Regions from separate parts of the Methylocella sp. CPCC 101449 genome, predicted to be linked through region 1. Evidence: predicted binding sites of a transcription regulator. Region 1 holds the regulator's gene; each other region holds the start of a gene.
The links. Region 1 encodes LexA, which represses DNA repair genes until DNA is damaged. Its sites were predicted from a motif close to TGTTCNNNNTGTGTTCNG; they were not measured.

Region 1 (5,932 bases):
AATAGGGCGCCAGCGTGAGGGAAGGTTTTCCACAACCGGGCGTGTGCTAACGCATCGGCGGGCAGCATTCAAGTCTGACCAAAAGATGGCGCGGCGTGGTCAGAAAATTCAATAAAAGCAGCGATATGTTACAGTTTTAAACGGCTCGACCTAGGCCACCGAATGGCTGTTATCGCCAATGTGAATGGCCCGCTTTGCACCGGACGGTTTAGCGGGTGCAAAGCGTTGCCTTATTTTGAGGCGATCGCGCCATATAGCGTTTCGCGATTTGACTTTGGTCAAACGCTGGAAAGACGCGTCAGAACCAAGGTCCTGGGCAAAATTGCGTTTCGGTCGAAGCGCAGTTTGCTCTAGTTGAGCGCCGCCAGGCGTGCCTGATCATCGAGGCGGCCGAGGGCTTCCTCGCGTCCCAGCACCACCAGAACGTCGAAAATGCCAGGTGACGTCAGCCGCCCGGTGAGCGCTGCGCGCAACGGTTGTGCAATCTGACCGAGCTTGGCGCCGGTTTCTTCCGCATAGGCGCGCACGATCGCTTCCGTCGCCTGTGCCGTCCATTCGCTCACCTGCGCGAGGCGCGGTGTGAGCGCGGCGAGATGTGCGCGTCCGCCATTCTCCAGTGCGACGGTCGCTTTCTCGTCGGTCGCAAGCGGGCGCTGCGCGAACAGGAAACCACCGCCGTCGATCAGATCGTTGAGCGTCTTGGCGCGCTCCTTCAAGCCGGGCATGGCGGCCAGCAGACGCGCGCGCAAAGGTGCGTCGAGACGCGCGGCCAGCGCCGGACCGTCCTTGAGGAAGGGCAGAGTGGCGATCAGCGTGTCGAGCAATTCCGCATCGGGCATGGCGCGCAGATAGTGGCCGTTGAGATTTTCCAGCTTGGCGTAGTCGAAACGCGCCGGCGAACGACCGATCTGCGGCAGGTCGAATGTCTGGATCATCTCGTCGGTCGAGAAAATCTCCTGGTCGCCGTGGCTCCAGCCGAGGCGTACGAGATAATTGCGCAGCGCCGCCGGCAGATAACCCATGGCGCGATAGGCATCGACGCCAAGCGCGCCATGGCGCTTCGACAATTTGGCGCCGTCCGGCCCGTGGATCAGCGGGATGTGCGCGAAGATCGGCGTCTGCCATCCCATGGCCTGATAGATATGTGCCTGCCGGGCCGCATTGGTGAGGTGATCGTCGCCACGGATCACATGGGTTATGCCCGCATCGTGGTCATCGACGACGACGGCAAGCATATAGGTCGGCGTGCCGTCGGAGCGCAGCAGCACCAGATCGTCGAGATCCTTGTTGGGGAAGACCACTCGGCCTTGCACCTTGTCGTCGATGACCGTGTCGCCATCGGTCGGCGCCTTGAGGCGGATCACCGGCTTGACGCCGGCCGCTTCCATGGCCGCGACATCGCCAGCCGCACGATCGCGCCAGCGCCCATCGTAGCGGGTCTGGCGTTTCTCGGCGCGCGCCTTCTCGCGCATCTCCTCAAGCTCCTGCTGGGTGGCGAAGCATTTGTAGGCTTTGCCTTCGCGCAGGAGCTGGTGCGCCACCTCGGCGTGGCGGTTGGCGCGCGCGAACTGATAGATCACGTCGCCGTCCCAAGAAAGACCAAGCCAGGACAGGCCGTCGATAATGGCCGTGATGGCCGCCTCGGTCGAACGTTCGCGATCCGTATCTTCGATCCGCAGCAGCATCTTGCCGCCGAAATGGCGCGCAAAGAGCCAATTGAACAAAGCCGTGCGCGCTCCGCCGATGTGGAGGAAGCCGGTCGGGGAGGGGGCGAACCGGGTGACGACGGGATCGGACATGGCTGTACTCGTATGCTTCTGATCGGGCGCGGGGACATCTCGTCCGCCGCCAAATGCGGGCATCTATCACACAACTTGCGGCGGGAGGTAGACGGCGGGGCGTTTAAACTGTGCAATGGTCCAGGGGAAAGGGATTGGGGACAGGGGCTGAGACGAGATGCCGAGGGCTGGCACCATTGCCATTGCGGATACGGCCGGCGCGCGCGCCGGGCGCATCGCGTCGAGCCCAGCTTGGCTGTCGACACGGCTCTCCGCCTGGTTCGCCGAGGAAGTGGCTGGGCGGCGGCTGTTTCCGTGGGCCGCCGTGGCTTTCGGAGCCGGCGTCGTGCTCTATTTCGCTGCCGAGCGGGAACCTTGGCTGCCGGCGCCGCTTTTCGCCACCGTGGTTTGCATCGGCCTGGCGGTGTGGGCGCTGTGTCGCGAGCGTCTCGCGGCCTATCGCGCCGCCGTGGCTCTGGCCTTTCTCTTCGCCGGTTTCTCGGTCGCGGCGCTGCGCACGCTCTGGGTGGCGGCGCCGGTCATCGAACGGCCCTGGAGCGGCAAGGTCACAGGCTTCGTCGAGACCATGGATTTGCGTGAGGGGTCGGCACGGCTGGTGTTGCGCCTGGCGAGCGCCGAAGGGCTGGCCGAGGCGGCGCGGCCGCAGCGGGTGCGCATCATCCTGCGTGGCCGGCCTGATTTTACCTCCGGCGCTTCTATCGGCCTGACCGCACGGCTGCTGCCGCCGCCCCGGGCCTCGGAGCCGGGCGGCTATGATTTTGCCCGCGATGCCTGGTTCCAGCGGATCGGCGCGGTGGGCAACGGGGTGTCGCGGCCGCTGACGGTGGCGGCGCTCGATGTGCCTTGGGTGGCGCGCTTCAACGCGTGGGTCGATCGTGGCCGCAATGCCCTGACCGCGCGGATCGCCACGGCCATCGGCGGCGCTAATGGTGCCGTTGCCGCAGCACTCGTCACTGGCAAGCGTGGGCTGATCCCGGAGGCCACCAACGAGGCGCTGCGGGCGGCGGGCATTTATCACGTCGTCTCGATTTCCGGCCTGCACATGGTGCTAGCGGCGGGGCTGATGCTGTGGATTTTGCGTGCGCTGCTGGCCTTGTCGCCGACGATGGCGCTGACCCAGCCGATCAAGCGATGGGCGGCGGCCTTCGCCATGATCGGCGCGGTCGCCTACGATGTCTTCTCCGGCTCGGAAGTGGCGACGGAGCGGGCGCTGGTCATGGTGCTGATCATGCTGGGTGCCGTGCTGTTTGGCCGGCCGGCGTTCTCGATGCGCAATCTCGCCATCGCCGCTTTGGTCGTCATGCTGCGCGAGCCGGTCACCGTGCTCGGTCCCTCTTTCCAGATGTCCTTTGCGGCGGTGGCGGCAATGATCGCCGCGTTTGAAAAGCGCGGCGCCGCCGGCTTCTTCGGCATGAAACATGATGGACCGCCGGGACTGTTGAACCGCGCAGGATTCATGGTGTGGGCTGCTGTCGTGACGACCTTGATCGCCTCGCTCGCCACCGATCCTTATGCGACTTTTCACTTCCACAGGATTTCCAGCTACGGGCTTATCGGCAACGTTTTGGCGATCCCCTTGGTTGAATTTGTCGTCATGCCGTTCGGGGCGCTGGGGTTGCTCGCCTCGGCTTTTGGGCTCGACGGTCCCTGCTGGTGGGTCATGGGGCTGGGCGTGAGCGGCATGATGGTCGTCGCCGAATGGGTCGCGGGCCTGGCGGGCTCGACGCGCATGATCCCGGCTTTTGGCGCCGGCGCTCTGCTGCTGATGACGCTCGGTCTGTTGTGGATCACCTTATGGCAGACACCGCTGCGCTGGCTGGGCGTGCCGTTTGCCGTGGCCGGTGTGGCTTTGGCGCTGACAGGCGCGCGCCCAGACCTGATGATCGACAGACAAGGCGGCACCCTGGCTTATCGCGTGGCCGACGGCCGCCTCGCTGTCCTGAATGCGCGCGGCAATTTCTTCGGCGTGTCGCAATGGCTGACCGCCGATGCCGATGCGCGTCCGGCGCGCGATGCGGCCTTGCAGGGCAATGGTCTGTGCGATGTCGGTGGTTGCACGGGTACATTGCGGGACGGTCGCGTCATCGTCCTCATCCTCGATCCTCGCAATGTCGCCGAGGACTGCCCGCGTGCCGATATCGTCGTCACACGCTTTTGGCTCAACGGTACCTGCACGGGGCCATCGCTCATCGTCGATGGCGAACATCTGTTGAAATATGGCGCCAGCGAATTTCGCTTTTCCGGCGATGGTAAGGCATCCTTGCGCAGCGCCCGCGCCCCACAGCTCGATCGGCCATGGTCGCCGGCACCCCGCATTCTCGCGCAGAACGATCCGCCCGTCGCGGCTTCATCTCCGCAGGAGGAGACCGACGAGCCGCAATGAGCCTGCCGTTCAGTAGCGGCGGATCAGGCTCACCAGCTTCCCTTGGATACGGACCCGGTCGGGGCCGAAAATCCGGGTTTCATAGGCTGGATTGGCCGCTTCGAGCGCGATCGAGGCGCCGCGCCGGCGCAGCCGCTTCAACGTTGCTTCCTCGTCGTCGATCAAGGCCACGACGATGTCGCCGGAATCGGCGGTATCCTGCTTGCGGATGATCACCGTGTCGGTGTCGAGAATGCCGGCCTCGATCATCGAGTCGCCGCGCACTTCCAGGGCGAAGTGGTCGCCCGTGGAAAGAAAATCCGGCGGCACGGAAATGGTGTGACTGCGCGACTGGATCGCCGAGATCGGCGTACCGGCAGCAATGCGGCCCATGACGGGGATCGAAATCGGCGGCACGAAATCATCGGAAACGGGAGTGACGGGCGCCCGGACCTTGCCGAGGTTGCCTTCGATCACAGCCGGGGAGAAGCGGCCGCCGCGCGGACCGACCGGCACGGAGGCTTCCGGCAGTTTCAGCACTTCGAGCGCACGGGCGCGATTGGGCAGGCGGCGGATGAAGCCACGCTCCTCCAGCGCCATGATCAGGCGATGAATGCCCGACTTCGAACGCAAGTCGAGCGCATCCTTCATCTCGTCGAAGGACGGGGGTACGCCGGCTTCCTTGAGCCGTTCGTTGATGAAGCGCAGGAGTTCGCTCTGCTTCTTCGTCAGCATAATGTTCCTCTCCGCCCACGCACGCTGGGCTCACGCCGCAAGCCAAGGCGCTTTGAAAGCCGCTCTGCCGATTCGCCCCTCATCGGGCGCACCACCCTGTGGCGAATCGATAAACAAACCATGAACAAACGATAATCGTTCGCGATGTGTTCCGCAAGAGGGGCGGTCGGAAAGGCCGGAAGCCTCAGCGCAGCGGCCAGAAAATCAGGATTGCCGGCACGCCGATCGCAATGACCAGCAGGGAAAGCGGCGCACCAAGGCGGGCATAGTCGGTAAATTTATAGCCGCCGGGACCCATCACCAGCGTGTTGCACTGGTGGCCGATGGGCGTGAGGAAATCGCAAGCCGCACCGATCGCCACCGCCATCAGGAAGGCATCCGGCTTATAGCCCAGTTGGGTGGCGAAGCCAGCGCCGATCGGCGCCATCACCAGAACCGTCGCCGCGTTGTTGAGGAAGGGCGTCACGGCCATGGCGGCAACGAGGATGAGCCCAAGGGAGGCCCAGCCGGGAAGGCCGCTGCCGACCGATGCCAGCCATGTGGCGAAAACCTCGGTCGCGCCGGTCGAGCGCAAGGAGTCGCTGACAGGGATGAGGGCCGCGAGCATCAGCAAGATCGGCGCATCGACATTGCTATAGGCCTCGCGCAGCGGCAGGGCCTTGAATGCGACGAGCAGAACCGCCGCGGCGAAAAATACGACCGGCACCGGCGCCAGGCTGAACGCCAGCGCCGCGATGGTGAGGGCCAGCACGCCGCCCGTCACAAGGGCGCGGCGCGTGCTGCCCAGCGCGACGGGCCGATCGGCCAGCGGCAACAGTCCAAGTTCCACCATGCGCTCAGGCAGCACGTCTTCGCCGCCCTGGACCAGCACCACGTCGCCGGAGCGCAGCCGCACGTCACGCAGCCGTTCCGACAGGCGTTCGCCGGCGCGGCTGATGGCCAGCAGATTGACGCCATGATGGGTGTAGAGATTAAGCTCCGCCGCCGTCTGATCGATAAGCAGCGAGCCCGGCGCGATCACCGCCTCGCTGACCCG
Region 2 (5,932 bases), on a different contig from region 1:
GTCAGATCGAGCGGGAAGCCGTAGGTGTCATAGAGCTTGAAGGCGGTTTCGCCCGAGAGGCTGGCGCCGGCAACGAGCGTCTTGGTCTCATCGTCGAGAATGGCGAGGCCGCGCGCCAAGGTGGTGCGGAAGCGGGTTTCCTCAGTGCGCAGCGTTTCGGTGATCAGCGCTTCGGCGCGCACCAGTTCCGGATAGGCGCGGCCCATTTCGCGCACCAGTTCCGGCACGAGGCGCCACATCAGCGGCTCCTTGGCGCCGAGCAATTGGGCATGGCGCATGGCGCGGCGCATGATCCGGCGCAGCACATAGCCGCGGCCTTCGTTCGACGGGGTGACGCCGTCGGCGACGAGGAAGGAGGACGCCCGCAGATGGTCGGCGATGACGCGGTGGCTCGCCTGCTGCGGACCATCGGGATCGACGCCCGTCGCATCGGCGACGGCGCGAATCAGCGCCCGCATCAGGTCGATGTCGTAGTTGGAATGGACGCCTTGCAAGATCGCGGCGATGCGCTCGAGGCCCATGCCGGTGTCGATCGAGGGGCGGGGCAGCGGCACGCGATCGCCGGGCGCGATCTGGTCGTACTGCATGAACACCAGGTTCCAGAATTCGAGGAAGCGGTCGCCGTCCTCATCGGGCGAACCCGGTGGTCCACCTTGCAGGGCCGGGCCCTGGTCGTAGAAGATTTCCGAACACGGACCGCAGGGGCCGGTGTCGCCCATCTGCCAGAAATTGTCGCTGGTCGGGATGCGGATGATGCGATCGTCGGAGAAGCCGGCGATCTTGCGCCACAGCGCATGGGCCTCGTCGTCGGTGTGATAGACGGTGACGAGCAGGCGGCTCTTGTCGAGGCCGAATTCTTTCGTGATCAGCTTCCACGCCAATTCGATGGCGTGTTCCTTGAAATAGTCGCCAAAAGAGAAATTGCCGAGCATTTCAAAGAAGGTGTGGTGGCGCGCCGTATAGCCGACATTGTCGAGGTCGTTGTGCTTGCCGCCGGCGCGCACGACCTTCTGACTGCTGGTGGCGCGGTTGTAGGGCCGCTTCTCGACGCCGGTGAAGACGTTCTTGAACTGCACCATGCCGGCATTGGTGAACATCAAGGTCGGGTCGTTGCGCGGCACGAGCGACGACGACGGAACGATCTCGTGACCATTCTTGGCGAAGTAGTCGAGGAAGGTCGACCGGATTTCGTTAACGCCGCTCATCTTGGGAAACTAAACCTCACCCGTCGTTGCAATTGGCTGCGGCCCCAAGCAGGCGGCATGCCGGGCGGGCTTGCGCTGATCATGGTCGCAGGGGTGCTTGGCGGAGCCTGGCACCGCCGGAAGCGGCCCGTTCTAGCGTGGTTTGGAGGAAAATGAAAAGGCCGCTGTTTCGGGGCTGTTTGCCGGGGAAGGCTGGACCCGATGGCTTTCAGAAAAGCCGCGATTGCAGCGCCCGTGAGCAGGCAAAAAGGCCGAGGGGCTAAAAAAGGGGGGGCGAAACGGGAGCACGCCGGACATACGCTCCGGCGACGCGCTCCCGTTTCGCAAGACGGGTGGGACAGGGAGGGGCCTGTAGAGGGGACCGTTCCACAAAACCGATGCGAAAACGTGTTGGCGGCACTGCTTCACGTTTTCGATGCGACCCTGCCCGCGCCCGTATTCAGCGCAAAGAGGGATCTTTGCCTTATTCGTCGTCTTCCTCGGCAGGGCCAGCGTCGATCTGCTCGGCGATCAGACCGGCATTTGCCCGAATGGCGGCCTCGATGCGGTTGGCGACATCGGGATTGTCCTTCAGGAAGGTTTTGGCGTTCTCGCGGCCCTGGCCGAGGCGCTGGGAATCATAGGAGAACCAGGCGCCGGATTTCTCGACCACGCCGGCCTTGACGCCAAGGTCGACCAGTTCGCCGTTCTTCGAGATGCCTTCGCCATACATGATGTCGAATTCGACCTGTTTGAACGGCGGGGCGACCTTGTTCTTGACCACTTTGACACGGGTCGAGTTGCCGATGACCTCTTCGCGGTCCTTGATGGCGCCGATGCGGCGGATATCGAGGCGCACCGAAGCGTAGAATTTCAAAGCGTTACCACCGGTGGTCGTTTCCGGGCTGCCGTACATCACACCGATCTTCATGCGGATCTGGTTGATGAAAATGACCATGGTCTTGGAACGCGAGATCGAGCCGGTGAGCTTGCGCAGCGCCTGGCTCATCAGGCGCGCCTGCAGGCCGGGCTGTACCTCGCCCATTTCGCCTTCGATTTCGGCGCGCGGCGTCAGGGCCGCCACCGAATCGATGACGAGGACGTCGATGGCGCCGGAGCGCACCAGGGTGTCGGTGATTTCGAGCGCCTGTTCGCCGGTGTCGGGCTGGGAAATCAGGAGATCGTCGAGCTGCACGCCGAGCTTACGGGCATAGACTGGGTCGAGCGCATGTTCGGCGTCGACGAAGGCGCAGACGCCTCCGCGCTTCTGCGCCTCGGCGATGACATGCAGGGTGAGGGTGGTCTTGCCGGACGATTCCGGACCATAGATTTCGACGATGCGGCCGCGCGGCAGGCCGCCGACGCCGAGCGCCACGTCGAGGCCGAGCGAACCGGTCGGCACGGTCTCGATTTCGACCGCCTGCTGGTTCTTGCCCATCCGCATGATGGAGCCTTTGCCGAAGGCGCGCTCGATTTGGGAGAGGGCGGCGTCCAGCGCCTTAGTTTTGTCCACGGAACTACCTTCCACGAGGCGGAGATTGGCTTGGCTCAAGGGTCTGCTCCTTCTGGCACGATGCCGGCAAACAGCGCAACGGCGGGCGTTTCTTTGTCTGTGGAGGAGAGTGTACGCTGTTTGTTCTCACTCGCAAGTTCTTTTTTTGTTCCTGCCACTTGCTCCTGACAGGAAGTGTCAGGATATGGTTAAGACTTAGCTGGTGAGCATTCATCATTCGGGATCATTGCAAGGCTCTGTTAGGCACGTCTTCTTGCTTGGCTGGCATGTGCGCGAGACGTCACCCACATTAGGTCGTGAACCGAGGTTGCTCTCGTGGATGAAACTGGCTTCAAGCTCTTCGACTGGCTGTTCAAGTCTCTGCTGCAGGACGCGCTCTGGTATTGCCTTAAACGTCCTTGGCTGCCGGCCATCATTTTTTTCCCGCCGGTGATTTTTGGCGACCGGATTTTCGCGAGCGGTTTCAGCACTGCCTTGTATTTGAGCGGAGTGGTGGTCCTCATCGTCTGGAACTGGTGGCGGGAGAAGCAGCAACGGGCACCACACGCTACAGGGCCAAGTCGAACAAATTCCAAGCGCTCCTTCGCTCATCTCTTAGCCGAAGTGGTCGGAAGCGCCTTTGCTCTGGTTCTGATAGGCCTTGCGATCGTCTATCTCGACCCTTGGACGATGGTGGGAATCCTGGGCCTGCCCTTTGTGGCTTTATTGATCTGGGGGTATTGGCAGCAGCGTCGTGCCGAGCAGCGTCTTGCCAATCGGCCGCCGCTCGACAATGCGATCCGGCGATCCGTCGATGAAAGATAGGTCAAATTTTGCGACCGCTTCTGCGGACCAATGGTAACTCGGTCTTAGGCAAATCGGGGCATGGCGCTAGATTGAGGGCCGAGGATCTTCACTGTTCCAGACTTGGCTGGATTGCTTGGATGCGAGCACTGCTTAAGTACCTCACAGGCCGTCCGGCTCTGCTCTGGATCGTCTTTGGTGCGCCTGTCTTCTTTGCCGTTACGCAAATGCTGCCGGCCTCGACCATGGGAACGGCCATCATATGGGGCGCATGGGGGCTCGTCCTTGTGGGCTGTATCGTTGGGGCTCGTGTTGCGAAGCTCGATAACGCCGATCTCGTCGCGTTCAATCAGCACTACATCGCCAAGCGATTTCCTCGGCTCAACGCGGTTGTAGATTGGGGAATGGACTTCGCGATTATCGGTTTTGGTATCTACTATCTTCTAAGCGCAGCCGAGCGTGGAGTGATTGGTGAACTTGGTCGTGGGGGCCACATTGAAGTGATGTTCCGGGACCATCCCATTGAGTTCTTGTTCACCTTTGGTTTGTTGCTTCTTTTCATCTTGCTTGGAATTTGGAGATTTGTCCGTTTGTTCCGGCGGCGATCGGAAGAAAAGCAGTGAAACGTTTGCAGGCCACGTGATCGCCATCGACGCAGGCAAAGAAAGACGCAGTCCCTGTTGATCGCATCGAGGCTTGGTATGGCTTTGTTGAAATATATCGCCGGGCGTCCCTACCTGATGCTCTTCATTGGGATCGTTGTACTCGTGGTGTTCTTTGAAATGCAATCGGTGCCACGCCCGTTTGCGGCTCTGATCCTTGCGATGTATGCCGTTGTGAGTGTGGCAAACATTTTAAAGATGCGCCCGCCGAGCACGGCGACCTTCTTTGATCACATTGTTACCTTCGTCAATCGCAATGGTTTCATCACTGGATTGATCATCGCTTGCGTGTTTGGTGTTGTTATATGGCTAACCGGCGCATTCAATGGGCCGCTCCGATAAGCGCGATTAGGCGGCGTTGGCTGAAGCCAAGAGAAAGGGCGCCTGTCGTGTCCCACCGAGAAAGACGTCTCGCTTAATCTTCAATCCGCACAGCCCGATCATATGATATCCAGTTGCTTCTTTTAGTCTTGAGTCTGACCGTTCTTTCCATGGTGGGAAACATGTACGCCCGCACTCGCTCGCTCGGCTTCGTCGTCAATCAGGCCGCCCGGCTCATGCATAAGGTCATGCGGGCGCAGCTCGATATGAAGGGCATGCAGCCGGCCTTCGTGCCGGTGCTGCTGTGGCTGTCGGAAAGCGACGGGCTGACGCAGATGGAGCTGAGCCGGCTTGCTGCCGTCGAGCAGGGCTCGATGGCCGAGATCGTCAAGCGGATGGAGAGCGAGGGCTTCATCGAGCGGCGGCAGGACAAGAGCGACGGCCGCAAGCAGACCCTTCATCTCACCGTGCGGGCGAAGCGGCTCAATCCGAAGGTGAAGGACTGGCTCGATGCCAATAATGCGAGCTTGGCTGTCGGCGTGTCCGAGAAAGATCTCGACACCTGTTTCGACGTGCTGGGCCAGATCATCGGCAATCTCGAAGCGCAGCTTCCCACCGATGCCGGCAAGGCGAAGACGGTGCGCAGGCGGCGCGCCTCCTCGGCCGATTAATCCGCCATCAGTTTGATTTGTGCCGTTCGGCCATGATCGCCTGCGCGCGGGCGATGGCCTGATCCTGGCGCAGGTTCATGTCGCGCATCTCGGGAAAGGCCAGAATGGTCTTGTGCTGCGCTTCGACCATATCGCGATCCTCATCATGCACTTTGGCGTTTTCCGCATCGAGCTTTTGGGTGAGTTCGGCATCGTCGATGAGGAAGTTGCGCGAGATGGCGACGAAATAGTGATGGCTCGTCGCGCTCTCCGGCGTGATGAAATGATCGAAGCGCAGATCGAGCGCGCCGTCCGCATCTTCATTGCGCACGAGGATCAGCACATTGCCGGGCGGCTGCCATTCGGAGATAGAGCTGCGATCGACGAGGCCCTTGAAGTCACGCCAGATGCGGTGCGCCGGCGGCGGCTCGACATCCTTGAAAATGCGCGTGCAGCGCACGCGATCGGCAAAAGCTTCGACGACCAACGGGTCTTCGGCCAGGCGGTTTTGCGCGAAGGCGATGGTGCGCGCATGGACAAAGGCGACATGGGAGAGATCAAGGAGATTGTTGGTGACGAGTTCGCCTGGTGCGCGCACATGCAGATATTGCGCGAGTTCGGCATTCCACGTCTCGTCCTCGCGCCACGGCAGCGCTGGGAGATCGGCATCCGGTTCGCCCGCATCCGGCCAGATCCAGATCAGGCCGTAGCGTTCGATCACCGCATAGGCGCGAGCTTTCAGCGTTGAGGGAATGCGGCTCTGCGCGGGAATATGTTCGCATGTGCCGTCGCCGGAAAATTGGATGCCATGATAGGGGC
Region 3 (5,932 bases), on a different contig from region 1:
CCGGCCGATTCGCTGAAGGATTTCGCCGCCTATGCCAAGGCCAATGCCGCCAAGATGAACTACGGTTCGGCGGGCACCGGCTCGGCCACGCATCTGGGCTGCGCGCTGCTCAACAACGCCATCGGCGTCAACATCCAGCACGTGCCCTATCGCGGCACCGCGCCGGCCATGCAGGATTTGATTGCCGGCCGCATCGATTATCTCTGCGAGATCGTCGTCACCGCGAAGCCGCAGATCGATGCCGGCACGGTGAAAGCCATCGCCACTCTGTCGGGCACGCGGTCGTCGGTTCTGCCGAATTTGCCGACCGCCAAGGAAAGCGGCTTCCCCAATACGGAGGCCGACACCTGGGCAGGCCTGTTCTTCCCGAAAGGCACGTCGCCGGTCATCGTCGAGAAAATGAATGCGGCGATGATCAAGGCCATGGAGACGCCCGACGTGAAGGCGAAACTCGAAACCCTCGGCGCCACCATCGTCGTGCCGGGGCGGCGCACGCCCGCCTATCTCGCCCAGTTCGTTAAGGACGACATCGTCAAATGGGCGGTGCCGGTGAAGGCGAGCGGCATTCAGCCGGAATAAGCCTGTGATTCTCGCCGGCAAGAGCCTGACGGGAACGCTCTGATCTGGCTGGCGAATTTTCCGCTCTGTAAATTCGCCCGCCAGGCTGTTAAATAAAGGCCGCCCCTTGAGGGGCGTGCCGGCCGTTGCCGGCCTGGAGATGCCGGTCATGCGTTGGGAAGATTTTCGCCAGTCCGACAATATCGATGACCGCCGTGGCGACGGCGGTGGAGGCGGCGGTTTCGGCCTGCCGATTCCTGGCGGTGGCGGCGGTCTCGGCATCGGCACCATCATCATTCTCGGCCTGATCGGCTGGGCTGTCGGCATCGACCCCCGCATTCTCATCGGCGGCGCTGAAATGTTCAGCCGCACCACCGGCGGCGGCTACAGCCAGCCGCAGCAGCAGAGCCAGCGTCAGTCCGGTCCGCCGACCGATCAGATGGGCCGTTTCGTCTCCGCCGTCGTCGCGATGAACGAGGACGTGTGGAAAGAGGTTCTGCCGCAGCAGAAGGGCATTCAGTTCAAGCCCGCATCGCTGGTGATCTTCGATGGTCAGACGCGCTCGGCCTGCGGCGCCGCGCAATCGGCGATGGGCCCGTTCTATTGCCCGATCGATCAGAAAATGTATCTCGACACGTCGTTCTTCAACGACATGAAGCGCAAGCTCGGTGGCGGCGGCGATTTCGCCTATGCCTATGTCATCTCGCACGAGATGGGCCATCACATCGAAAACCTGCTCGGCATTCTGCCGCGCGTGCAGCAGGCGCAGCAGCGTGCCTCGAGCCAGGCGGAAGCCAATGGTCTTTCGGTGCGCGTCGAACTGATGGCCGATTGCTTGGCCGGCGTGTGGGCCTATCACGCCAATCAGAAATGGAAGATTCTCGAAGACGGCGATATCCAGAAGGCGATCAATACGGCGACCGCCATCGGTGACGACCGTCTGCAACAGGCCGGCCGCGGCCGCGTCGTGCCCGACAGCTTCACCCACGGCTCGTCGGAACAGCGCGTGCGCTGGCTGCAGAACGGCCTGCAAAGCGGCTCGGTCGATTCCTGCAACACCTTCGCGCGTTGAGAGCGCCTCATGCCGGGCCTCGATGATAAAAGGCCTTTCGTGGCGCTGAAGATCGCGGTTTTGACCGTGTCGGACACGCGCGTTCTGGCCGATGACAAATCGGGCGACACCTTGGCCGCTCGCATCGCCCAGGCCGGGCATGAACTGGCCGATCGGGCAATCGTTCCCGATGACGTCGAAAAGATTCGTGCCCGCGTCCGCGCCTGGATCGCCGATCCGGCTATCGATGTGGTGATCGCCACCGGCGGCACCGGCTTCACCGGCCGCGACGTGACGCCGGAAGCGCTTGAGCCATTATTTGAAAAGCGGATGGACGGTTTCTCGACCGTCTTCCATCGCATTTCCTACGACAAAATTGGTACGTCGACGGTGCAGTCGCGGGCCACCGCTGGTGTCGCGGGCGCGACCTTCATCTTCGTCCTGCCCGGTTCGCCGGGCGCCTGCAAGGATGCCTGGGACGGCATTCTCGTGCATCAGCTCGACTACCGCTACATGCCGTGCAACTTCGTCGAGATCATGCCGCGTCTCGACGAGCATCTGCGCAGAGGTAAGAGTTAAAGCTCCAAACGCGACGGATTTTTAGCGCCGGCGCGCCACCCGCGCCGTGCGCGCGGCGGCTTCCGCCCGGCAGATCGCGGCGAGCGACTGATACATCGTGCCCTGCATCTTGCCATAGCGCGCGTTGCAACGCGCCTGCGCCGCGCGATAGGCGCGATAGCGCTGTTTGCTGATGCGGCGGCTGAACCGTGCCTCGCATTTGTTGACGACCTTCTGCGCCAATTGCACATCGGCACTTGAGCCGAAGGCGCAGGCTTTCAGCAAGCGCACCGAGGCGCCGCAGGTCGGTGCCGCCAGCAAGGTCTTCTCGATGGCGTCGGCGCCTTGCGCCGGGCAATCGATAGGCGCGCTCGCGGGCGCTGGTGTTGCCGCGGGCTTCGCGGTGGCGGGCGACGTTTTGGGAGAACTTTGCGCCAAGGCGCTGCCGCCGCCGGTAAACAAAGCGGCGCAAAGAGCGGCAGTGAAGATCAACTTCAACGACATGGATCCCCTCATTCTCAGTCGACACGCCTTGCCCTGGTGCGCATGGTCCGTTTCGGTCCCACTTGCCGCGCCCAGGCGCTGAAACTCGCGACGCTGGCCTTCGAACCGCTGGTCTGCATCAACCTGTCCCTTTCTGCCACGATTCCGGCGAGCGGCGCCAGAAAGGGCAGGGTGCGGTGCAGGGTTGTCGCCGGCCGCTCCAGGAGGCGGGTCGGGCGCAAGGATGTTTCCCAGGCTAGGTCCGAGAGTTCGTCATAAAAGCCGCTTTCCGGCGCAAAGCCTGCCTGCAAGGCGAGCACGCGCTGTTCGCGGGCTATTTTCAACGCGCCTTGCACGGCGTCCAGCCACTTCTCGGTCACGATAAATTCACAGCCGGCGTGGTCGGCGATGCGCGCCAGATCCTTGACGTCCTCAGCGGATTGGCCCGTGGCGGCCATCACCACGTCGCGGACGATGCCCGAAATGGCGCCTGGCACCAGGGCCGCCAAAGTCCGGGCGACGGCTTCGGGCGAGGCCGAACCGTGAACAGCCGGATCGCATGTCGTAACGATGACAGAAAACATACGGTCCTTAGGTGTCAGATTGCAGTGCAATAATCCGGTTCCTCAACACGATTGTCCACAGGCTCGTTGACGCGAATCTAAATGTTCTCTATTTGTTCTTTCGGGGACGTCGAATTGCGGAGCCTGTGTATGTTGAGCGTCGAGACCGCAGCGCGGACCGCTGCGACCGTCCCCCCGTCCCAGAGTGCCAAATCGGCTCAAAAACAGAGCCTTGGCAATAATGCGCGCTATGGTGAAAGACAGGCGCCGCCGACCGAAACCGTCGAAAGCGCCGTCGCGGAAGACCGTCGGCGCGGTCGCGGCGCGGTGACCAATGCCAGCGGCCGCTACGAGCCGCATGCGCGTGTCGCCGAGGATGACGGCTGGGACAGTCTCGGTTCGCTCGAGGCGTTTCAGACCCAGGTTTCCTACGAGAAGCCGCGCACAGTCATCACCCGCAACGATTCCCCGGATCTCTCCTTCGACCGGTCGATTAATCCATATCGCGGCTGCGAGCATGGCTGCGTCTATTGTTTCGCCCGGCCGACCCACGCCTATATGGGCCTGTCGCCGGGGCTCGATTTCGAGACGCGCCTCTTCGTCAAGGACGGCGTGGCGCAGGCGCTGGAGCGCGAATTGTCGGCGCCGAATTATCAGCCGAAAACCATCGCCATCGGCACCAATACCGATCCCTATCAGCCCATCGAGCGGCAGCATCGCAACATGCGCGCCATTCTCGAAGTGCTGTCGCGCGCCAATCATCCAGTCGGCATCGTCACCAAATCGGCTCTGGTCACGCGCGATATCGACATCCTCGCGCCGATGGCCGAGAAAGGCCTCGCCAAGGTCGCCATTTCGGTCACGTCGCTCGATGGCAAGCTGTCGCGCCTGATGGAGCCGCGCGCCGCGCAGCCGCAGAAGCGGCTCGATGCTTTAAGAGAATTGAGTGCCGCCGGCATTCCTACCGCCGCTCTGGTCGCGCCGATCATCCCGGCCATCAACGATCATGAGATCGAAGCCATTCTCGATCGCGTGCAGGCGGCGGGCGCGCGCAGCGCCGGCTATGTGATGCTGCGCCTGCCGCTCGAAGTGGAGAATATTTTCGGCGAATGGCTTCTCACCCATTTCCCGGCGAAATATCGTCACGTCATGTCGCTGGTGCGCGGCATGCGTGGCGGCAAGGCTTATGATTCGAGTTTCGGCCAGCGCATGAAAGGCACGGGCGCCTATGCCTGGCTCACGGGTCGTCGCTTCGAGATCGCCGCCGCCAAACTCGGCCTCAATGCATCGCGCGCCAAATTGCGTTGCGATCTGTTCAAACCGCCGCTGCGCGGGCCGGAACAGTTGATGCTGTTGTGATGCCCGCCTCTCGTCCCGCCTTCGGCGTTTTATAGCCGCAATCGCTGCGCAGAAAGCGCTGCGCACGAGAGCATGGTTTGAACATGCTCTCGTGCGCGTGTGCGGTGATTGCAAGCGATTGGAGAGATTGAATGGCGGCCTTGATCACGAGACGTGGCTTTGCCCAAACCCTGCCCGTGGCCGCAACGGCGCTGACGTTTTCGATACCGGCCTTCGCTCAATCAAGCGCTTCTTCAAATACTTCTTCAGGTGCGTCCTGGGCCGCGCAGCTCACGACGCAATTCAGACACATCGAACGTGACAGCAAGGGCCGTCTCGGTGTTTTCGTGCTCGATACGCAAAGGGATCGATCTGTCGGCTATCGGCAGAGCGAGCGCTTTCCCATGTGCAGCACGTTCAAGCTGGTTCTGGCCGCCGCCGTCTTGAAACGCGTCGATCAGGGCAAGGAAAAGCTCGATCGTCCTATTCCCGTTAAAGCGAGCGACATCGTTCCCAATTCGCCGGGCACCGAGAAGAAGGTCGGCGACAGTATGACATTGGCGGAGCTCTGCGCGGCGACGACCACCCTGTCGGACAATGCGGCGGCCAATCTGATTCTGGCGACGCTCGGCGGCCCGAAAGGCATGACGGCTTTCGCGCGCTCGATCGGCGACAAGGTCTTCCGTCTCGATCGTATCGAACCGATGATGAGCAATGCGACGCCGCATGATCTGCGCGATACCACCACGCCGCAGGCCATGGCCGAGACCGTTCAGAAACTCGTTCTCGGCGATGTCCTGTCGGATGCTTCGCGCGCGCAGCTCACCGCCTGGCTCGTCGGCAATAAGACGGGCGATACGCGGTTGCGCGCCGGCGTGCCGGGCGATTGGCGTGTCGGCGACAAGACCGGCGCGGGCGGGCACGGCACGACCAATGATGTCGGTCTGTTCTGGGCGCCGCAGCGCAAGCCCATTATCGTCAGTGTCTATCTCACCGGCAGCAGGGCGACGTCGGACGAGCGCAATGCCGCGATCGCCGCCGTCGCCCGTGCCGTGGCCATCGATGCCAGGGTATAAGATCTAAACCTTGATCCAGCCGGCGCGTGCCGCGAGATAAGCGAGGATCAGCACCACGATGGTGAGGCCGATCCAGGTGAGTGGAGACAGGCTGCCGCCGGCAAAGCGCCCGTTGCGCGCTTTGCTCAAGCCGGCATAGCTCTGGCCGGTGGTGCCGGTGCCCACTTCCGGCCCGCGCCCGTCGAGGGTCGCCTGCGCCAGATGGCGATAGGTGGCGAGCCGGCGCGGCGTCGATTCGCCGATGATATAAGCGGCGAGTTCCGCCTCGTCGGGCTCGCGGTTCTTGAGCCGGGCGAACGACACGA
Region 4 (5,932 bases), 890 kb from region 1:
CGTGCTGGCCGATCGGGTGGGTGTCAAACGCGTGCTGTTGACCGGGCTCACACTTCAGGCCGTCGCCATCGCCGCCTATCTGTTCGTCAGCCGGCTTGGCGAATTCTATCTGCTCGCCGCGGTTTTCGGCACGATCTACGGCGGGGTGATGCCGCTCTATGCGGTGCTGGCGCGGGAATATTTCGGCCAGCAGATCATCGGTACGGTATTTGGCGCGGCGACTCTGTTGTCGAGCATCGGGATGGCGTTTGGTCCGGTGGCTGGCGGCCTCATCTTCGATACTTACGCCAGCTATATGTGGCTCTACATCGGCTCCGCTCTGGTCGGATTGGGAGCCGTGGGGATTGGGCTGGCTTTTCCGCCGATCGTGCGGCGGCAATTGCAGCCGGCGTGAGAAGTCCGCGTCATCCCGGCGCCGCATGCGATCCGGGATGACGCCAACACTTAGAAGTTTATCTCGGCGAGGAAGCGGACGATCTTCGGTCCGGCGAAGCCGCCGAAACTGGTGTCATCGACGGGATCGGTGACGAAGAAATGGCCGGCCCCGGGGACGACCACGGTGCGGACGTAGAAGCCGGCTTGTTTCAGCGCCAAGAGAAAAGCCGTCGATTGGGTGGCGGGATCGACGATATCGTCGTCGGTGCCGTGGATCAGCAGGAAGCGGACGCCGTTCTTGTCGACCATGGCATAGTTGATGGGCGAGGAGTCGAAGTAGACTTTTCGGTTGGCATAGGGCGCGGCGCCGAGAAATTTTTCGGCGATATTGTCGCGCGGGCGGGTGACGAGGTCATGCTGCCACTGCGCCTGCATGTCATAGACACCATAGAAGCCTACGACCGCTTTGACCTTGGCTGAAACGCTGGCGTTCGGATCGGAGCGATAGTCAGTGGAGTAGAGCGGCTCCTCGCCGGCTAGCGCGACGAGAGCTGACAGATGGCCGCCGGCGCTGTCGCCGATCAGGCCGATGCGGTCGGGATCGATGCCGAGGCTTGCAGCATTGGCGCGGACATATTGAATGGCGGCCTTGGTGTCGTAGATCGCGCCGGGATAGCTCCGCGCTTGCGGCTTGTTGAGCCGGTATTCGATGGCGAAGACCGCATAACCGTTCTTTGCCAGATAAGGGCCAAGATTTTGATAGATTTTACGGTCGCCGACCTGCCAGCCGCCGCCATGAACGGCGATCAGGATCGGCGCTTTCTGAACGCCTTGCGGCATATAGAGATCGCCGACGAGTTTCACCTGATCATGTTCGGCGAAGGTGATGTCGTTGCGGGTGGTGATAGTCGATTGCGCTCGTGCTGCAACGGTGTAAGCGGAAGCGACGATGGCAACAGCCAGGGGCAAAATGCGCCACGATCTGAACATGAAAGCCTCCCTGAGATGTCGGACCAAGCGATTATTGATCGCCAACGGTCTTGACTCTTTTATCTTAAGGTCAATTATCTTAATCTCAAGATAGTTACTCATAGACTTTGCGGTTATAGACTTAAGGAGAGGGCACATGGGCTCCGATGTCTCGTTCAAAGCGGTTGCCGACGAATTCGAGGCGGCGTGGAATGACCCCAGCCACAGCCGCTTCGAGCTGCCGGCGGTCGCGGTCAACAGCAAGCTGCGCGAGAAATATACGGTGACGCCGCCAGCGCGGATGTCGCGCGCCAAGCTCTGGGACATGGAGTGCCGGAAAGCCTGGGACCCCGCAAGCTTCATTCCTTATGTGGTGTCGACGGGGAAATCCTGGGGCCGGCATCAATTGGCTGATGGAGCCGAACGGTTCTTCCGCTCTTCCGAACAGGTCGGCTGGATCGATCCGAACGTGCGCGGCACGGTGCTGGAAGAGGTGCTGATCGACAACGAGACGCAGCGAATTTTCTTCATGGGCCGCGCGCAGTTTCCCGATGAGGCTGGCCAGCCTTTAAAGGCGGGCGACTTTCAGCCTCTCTTTCATGTCGAACATGCCGCTGCCGGCGACGATAACGATCCGCTGAATCTCTGGCGCATCGTCGTTCTCACCGAGAAATATGACGAGCGCTATACCGAGCCGTTCAAGGATATGGTGCGCCAGGGCTGGCTGCCGGGCTTCGTCGAAATCTATATCGAGCGCGAGTTCAACTGTAAGCTGACGCGCAAAGTGGCTTGAGCGCCGTCTTCAGAGGACGAGCTTGCTGCCTGCGATTTTGACGCGCGGCAGGCTTTCCAGATCGACATCGTCCAGGCAGCGCACGTTGATTGCCCAGCCTTTGAATGGTTCGACGCTTGCCGCTCGTTCGGCCGCAGTCGGTGCGCTCGGTTTGCGGAACGGCAGGATGCCGCACGTCTTGCAGAAATAGTCTTCCGCCGTTTCGCTTCCCCACCGATAGACCGTCATGTTCTCGCGCGGCGTCAACAGGCGCAGTGCCGTCTCGGGCACGCGAAACGTCAGCGCGCCCCGCCGCCGGCAGATCGAGCAATCGCAGGCGCGTACATGATCGATTTTAGCCTCGACCTCGAAGCGAACCGCGCCGCAGTGACAGGAGCCAGAGTGAATCGCCATGGCGGGAGTTTAGCACTGCTGAGCGGGAACGACTTGCGTTATGTTCCTGTTTTGTTCTAATCTGGGTTTAAGGGGACCTGCACGCGGCGTGGAGTTAGCGTCATGCAGGATGCGTTCGATTTTTATTGGGACTTTCCGGGCCGGCCGAGTCGTCCTGACCGCATTTTCTATGCGTTATTTCCTGACGCTGAAACAGCAGTTAAAGCGGAAGAGTTCGGACGGCTTTTTCGGAAAACGCATCGCTTGATTGGATCGCCGTTGCTGACCGAACGGCTGCATATCTCTTTACAACACATAGCCGACTATAGACGGGTGCGGAGCAAGTTCCTTTATGCCGCGCAACGGGCCGGCAATAGGATAGCCATTCCTCCATTTGAAGTGAGCCTATCAGCCATCGAGACATTTCATGAAGGGCGCCCAAATTGGCACCCACTCGTTCTACGAGCTGAAGGTCAGCTACTATCTGATTTGCAACGTCAGCTTGGTTTAGCCATGACTGAAAACGGGCTGAAGTTGCAAACTTCTGGTGCTTTTTTGCCCCATATGACCTTGTCCTATGGCCCTGGGATGGTTCGCCTGCGCGCGATCGAGCCGATCCGTTTCGTGGTGAAAGAGTTCTGCCTCGTTCACAACGAGCGCTGGCTCGGTCGGCTTGGCACTTATCATCTGCTTGAGCGTTGGCCTTTGATGGCATCCGCAAATTTCACGGGTTAAACGCCGGCCTTTAGCATCGCCTTGGCATTGACCTCGTGACAAGCCCAGGGATAGAAGGAGCGGCCCGAAACGAGAGCTGGTCGGATGGTTAGCCCGGCCGCTTCCAAGAGGAAGCATTCTCGACCCGAGCAAATCGCATTTCGAAGAAATGCGATTTTGCCCATGCTTTTGACGCGTCTTTGTGACGTTTGACTACGTCAAACTGCAAAACGCTATAGAGCGGATCCAGGACAGGGCATCGCTTATGCCGATGCATCCGCTTCTCTTGTCAAAGCTGACCCTATGAACGTTCAAGACAATAACGACCTTCGCCCGGACGAGAGGCTCGGCCGTAGCGAAAAACAGGCAATCGTGATCGGCGTTCTCGTCGTCATGCTGTTGGCGGCGATCGATCAGACCATCGTCACGCCAGCCATGCCGACCATTGGCAGCGCGCTTGGCGATAGCGAATATCTGCCCTGGATCATCACGGCCTATCTGTTGACCGCCACCGCTTCGGCGCCGCTCTATGGCAAGATTTCCGACAGCTACGGCCGGCGGCCGGTGATCGCCGCCGCGGTCGTCATCTTTCTCCTGGGTTCGGTGATCTCGGCGCTATCGCCGACCATGCTCACTCTGATCGTCGGCCGCGCCGTGCAGGGGCTGGGCGGTGGTGGCTTGCTCGTTCTGGCGCAAACGGTCATCGGCGATACGGTGCCGCCGCGCGAACGGGCCGCTTATGCCGGCTATATTTCGGCGACCTGGGCGATTGCCAGCCTGGCCGGACCGCTGCTCGGCGGTTTCTTCGCCGAGCGCTGGCATTGGTCGCTGATCTTCTGGGTCAATATTCCCCTTGGCATCGGCGCTCTGTTCATTCTGGCCGGACCGCTGAAGAAGCTGGCGGTGCCGACGCATCGCCATCGTCTCGATTTCGTCGGCGGCCTGCTGACGCTCGCCGCCACGACGACCTTGATGCTGGCGCTGACCTGGGGCGGCGGCATTTATCCATGGCTTTCGCCTGTCATTCTATCTCTGCTCGGCGCGTCGTTCATTCTCTGGCTGCTGTTCGTGTTCTGGCTTAATCGGGTGGAAGAGCCGTTGATCCCGCTCGAAGTGCTGCGCAACCCCATCGTCGCGGCGGCTACCCTGGCTTGTTTCTTCGGCATGGGCGGCAGTCTGGCCATTGCCGTTTACGTGCCGATCTATTTGCAGTCGCATCTCGGCCTGTCGGTAGCGGCATCCGGCGTGGCGCTGGTCGCCTATATCATGGGGACGACCGTCGGCAGCGCCGTCATCGGCAAGATGGTGCAGCATGTGCCGCGCTACAAATATCTTGCCGTCGGCGGCTATGCGCTCGCCGCCGTCTGCCTGACCGTGCTGGCGCTGCAATCTACCACGGCTTCTCTGTTGCTGACGGAAACGCTCCTCTTCGTTGCCGGTTTCGGCATGGGCTCGATGTTCCCGATCGGCACCGTCACGGTTCAGAACGCTGTCGATTATCGCCATTTGGGCGTCGCCACCGCCGTGTTGAGCTTCATGCGCAATCTGGGCAGCGCGCTCGGTGTGGCGGCCGTCGGTGCCATCGCATTGGCGAGCGGCCTGCCAGGCTTGCGCGAGGGCACCACGGGCGATGCCGCCGTGGAACTCGCGACTGCAAGCGCGTTCCGCGACATCTTCCTGGCCGGTGCGGTCATCTCGGCGCTGGCGGCGCTCTGCTTCCTCGCCCTGAAGGAAATTCCGCTGCGCGCGACCGTGAAAGGTGAGTAGCGCTTAGGAGGAGTATTCCGGCCGGGTCGGGGTGAAGACGTCGAGATTCATCACCGGCTCGTCGCCGATCACTTCGCCCCAATGTTCGACATTCGGCGGCACGACGAGAACGCTGCCGGGCCCGAGGATATGTTCCTCGCCGCCGACGACGAATTTGATCTTGCCGCTGATGATATAGGCGATCTGTTCGTGCGGATGCGAATGCGGCCGCGGTTCGTGGCCGGGCATCAGCCGATTGATGGCGATGGTGGCGCCGGTGCCGGAAAAGCCCTTGCGGTCGACGCCGGTGCGCACATGCGTCCAATCCGTCTTGCTCCAATCGATTTTGGCGATGTCCATGGCGTATCCTTTCTTCAGGTCTCGTAGATCATATCACTTGCTGGTCACTTGCTGGCGCCGACGATGCCGCCGGGGCGCAGGAACAGGAAAATCAACAGCATCGACAGGGCCGCGACATTTTTGAGCCCGGAACCGAATCCGGCGATGGCGGCGGCTTGTACGACGCCCAGCAGCAGACCGCCGAGAAAAGCACCGGACGGTTTGCCGAAACCGCCGACAATGGCAGCGATGAAGCCGGAAATGGCGAAGGGCACGCCGACATTGAAGGCGGTGTATTGCGTCGGCGTGATCAAGACGCCGGCGAGCGCGCCGAGGCCGGCGCTGAGCGCGAAAGAGAGCGCCAGCATGCGCTTGACCGGAATGCCTTGCAGCGCCGCCGCCTCGCGGTCGATGGCGCAGGCGCGCATCGCCTTCCCGGTCTTGGTCTTCTGAAAGAAGACGGCGAGGCCGGCAACGATTAGGCAGGAGGTAACGAGAATCCAGATCAGTTGCAGGCTCACCGCGACGCCGCCGAATTTCAACGGCGGCAGATCGGTGAAAACGGGCAGGGTGCGGGGCTGGTCGCCGACGGCGAGCAAAGTCGCGCGCTCGACGACGATCTGC

Region 2: the regulator LexA is predicted to act here: its motif matches at 2,833-2,850, upstream of recA (recombinase RecA).
Region 3: the regulator LexA is predicted to act here: its motif matches at 3,317-3,334, upstream of OIM99_RS05095 (PA0069 family radical SAM protein).
Region 4: the regulator LexA is predicted to act here: its motif matches at 2,572-2,589, upstream of OIM99_RS15845 (2'-5' RNA ligase family protein).

The regions. Positions count from the first base shown of each region.
Region 1 is NZ_JAPDHU010000002.1:160,563-166,494, forward strand. Features, by position in the region: gene gltX (glutamate--tRNA ligase) at 351-1,799, opposite strand; gene OIM99_RS11395 (ComEC/Rec2 family competence protein) at 1,957-4,182, shown strand; gene lexA (transcriptional repressor LexA) at 4,192-4,896, opposite strand; gene OIM99_RS11405 (SLC13 family permease) at 5,081-5,932, opposite strand, start outside.
Region 2 is NZ_JAPDHU010000001.1:2,108,223-2,114,154, forward strand. Features, by position in the region: gene alaS (alanine--tRNA ligase) at 1-1,205, opposite strand, end outside; gene recA (recombinase RecA) at 1,669-2,736, opposite strand; gene OIM99_RS09775 (hypothetical protein) at 3,013-3,501, shown strand; gene OIM99_RS09780 (hypothetical protein) at 3,621-4,103, shown strand; gene OIM99_RS09785 (hypothetical protein) at 4,182-4,484, shown strand; gene OIM99_RS09790 (MarR family winged helix-turn-helix transcriptional regulator) at 4,646-5,134, shown strand; gene OIM99_RS09795 (aromatic ring-hydroxylating dioxygenase subunit alpha) at 5,142-5,932, opposite strand, start outside.
Region 3 is NZ_JAPDHU010000001.1:1,124,422-1,130,353, reverse strand. Features, by position in the region: gene OIM99_RS05120 (tripartite tricarboxylate transporter substrate-binding protein) at 1-579, shown strand, start outside; gene OIM99_RS05115 (neutral zinc metallopeptidase) at 728-1,630, shown strand; gene moaB (molybdenum cofactor biosynthesis protein B) at 1,640-2,188, shown strand; gene OIM99_RS05105 (hypothetical protein) at 2,210-2,671, opposite strand; gene OIM99_RS05100 (hypothetical protein) at 2,686-3,234, opposite strand; gene OIM99_RS05095 (PA0069 family radical SAM protein) at 3,364-4,572, shown strand; gene bla (class A beta-lactamase) at 4,704-5,627, shown strand; gene OIM99_RS05085 (hypothetical protein) at 5,631-5,932, opposite strand, start outside.
Region 4 is NZ_JAPDHU010000002.1:1,055,352-1,061,283, reverse strand. Features, by position in the region: gene OIM99_RS15865 (MFS transporter) at 1-394, shown strand, start outside; gene OIM99_RS15860 (alpha/beta hydrolase) at 445-1,365, opposite strand; gene OIM99_RS15855 (hypothetical protein) at 1,502-2,137, shown strand; gene OIM99_RS15850 (GFA family protein) at 2,147-2,530, opposite strand; gene OIM99_RS15845 (2'-5' RNA ligase family protein) at 2,633-3,244, shown strand; gene OIM99_RS15840 (MDR family MFS transporter) at 3,527-4,990, shown strand; gene OIM99_RS15835 (cupin domain-containing protein) at 4,994-5,329, opposite strand; gene OIM99_RS15830 (branched-chain amino acid ABC transporter permease) at 5,374-5,932, opposite strand, start outside.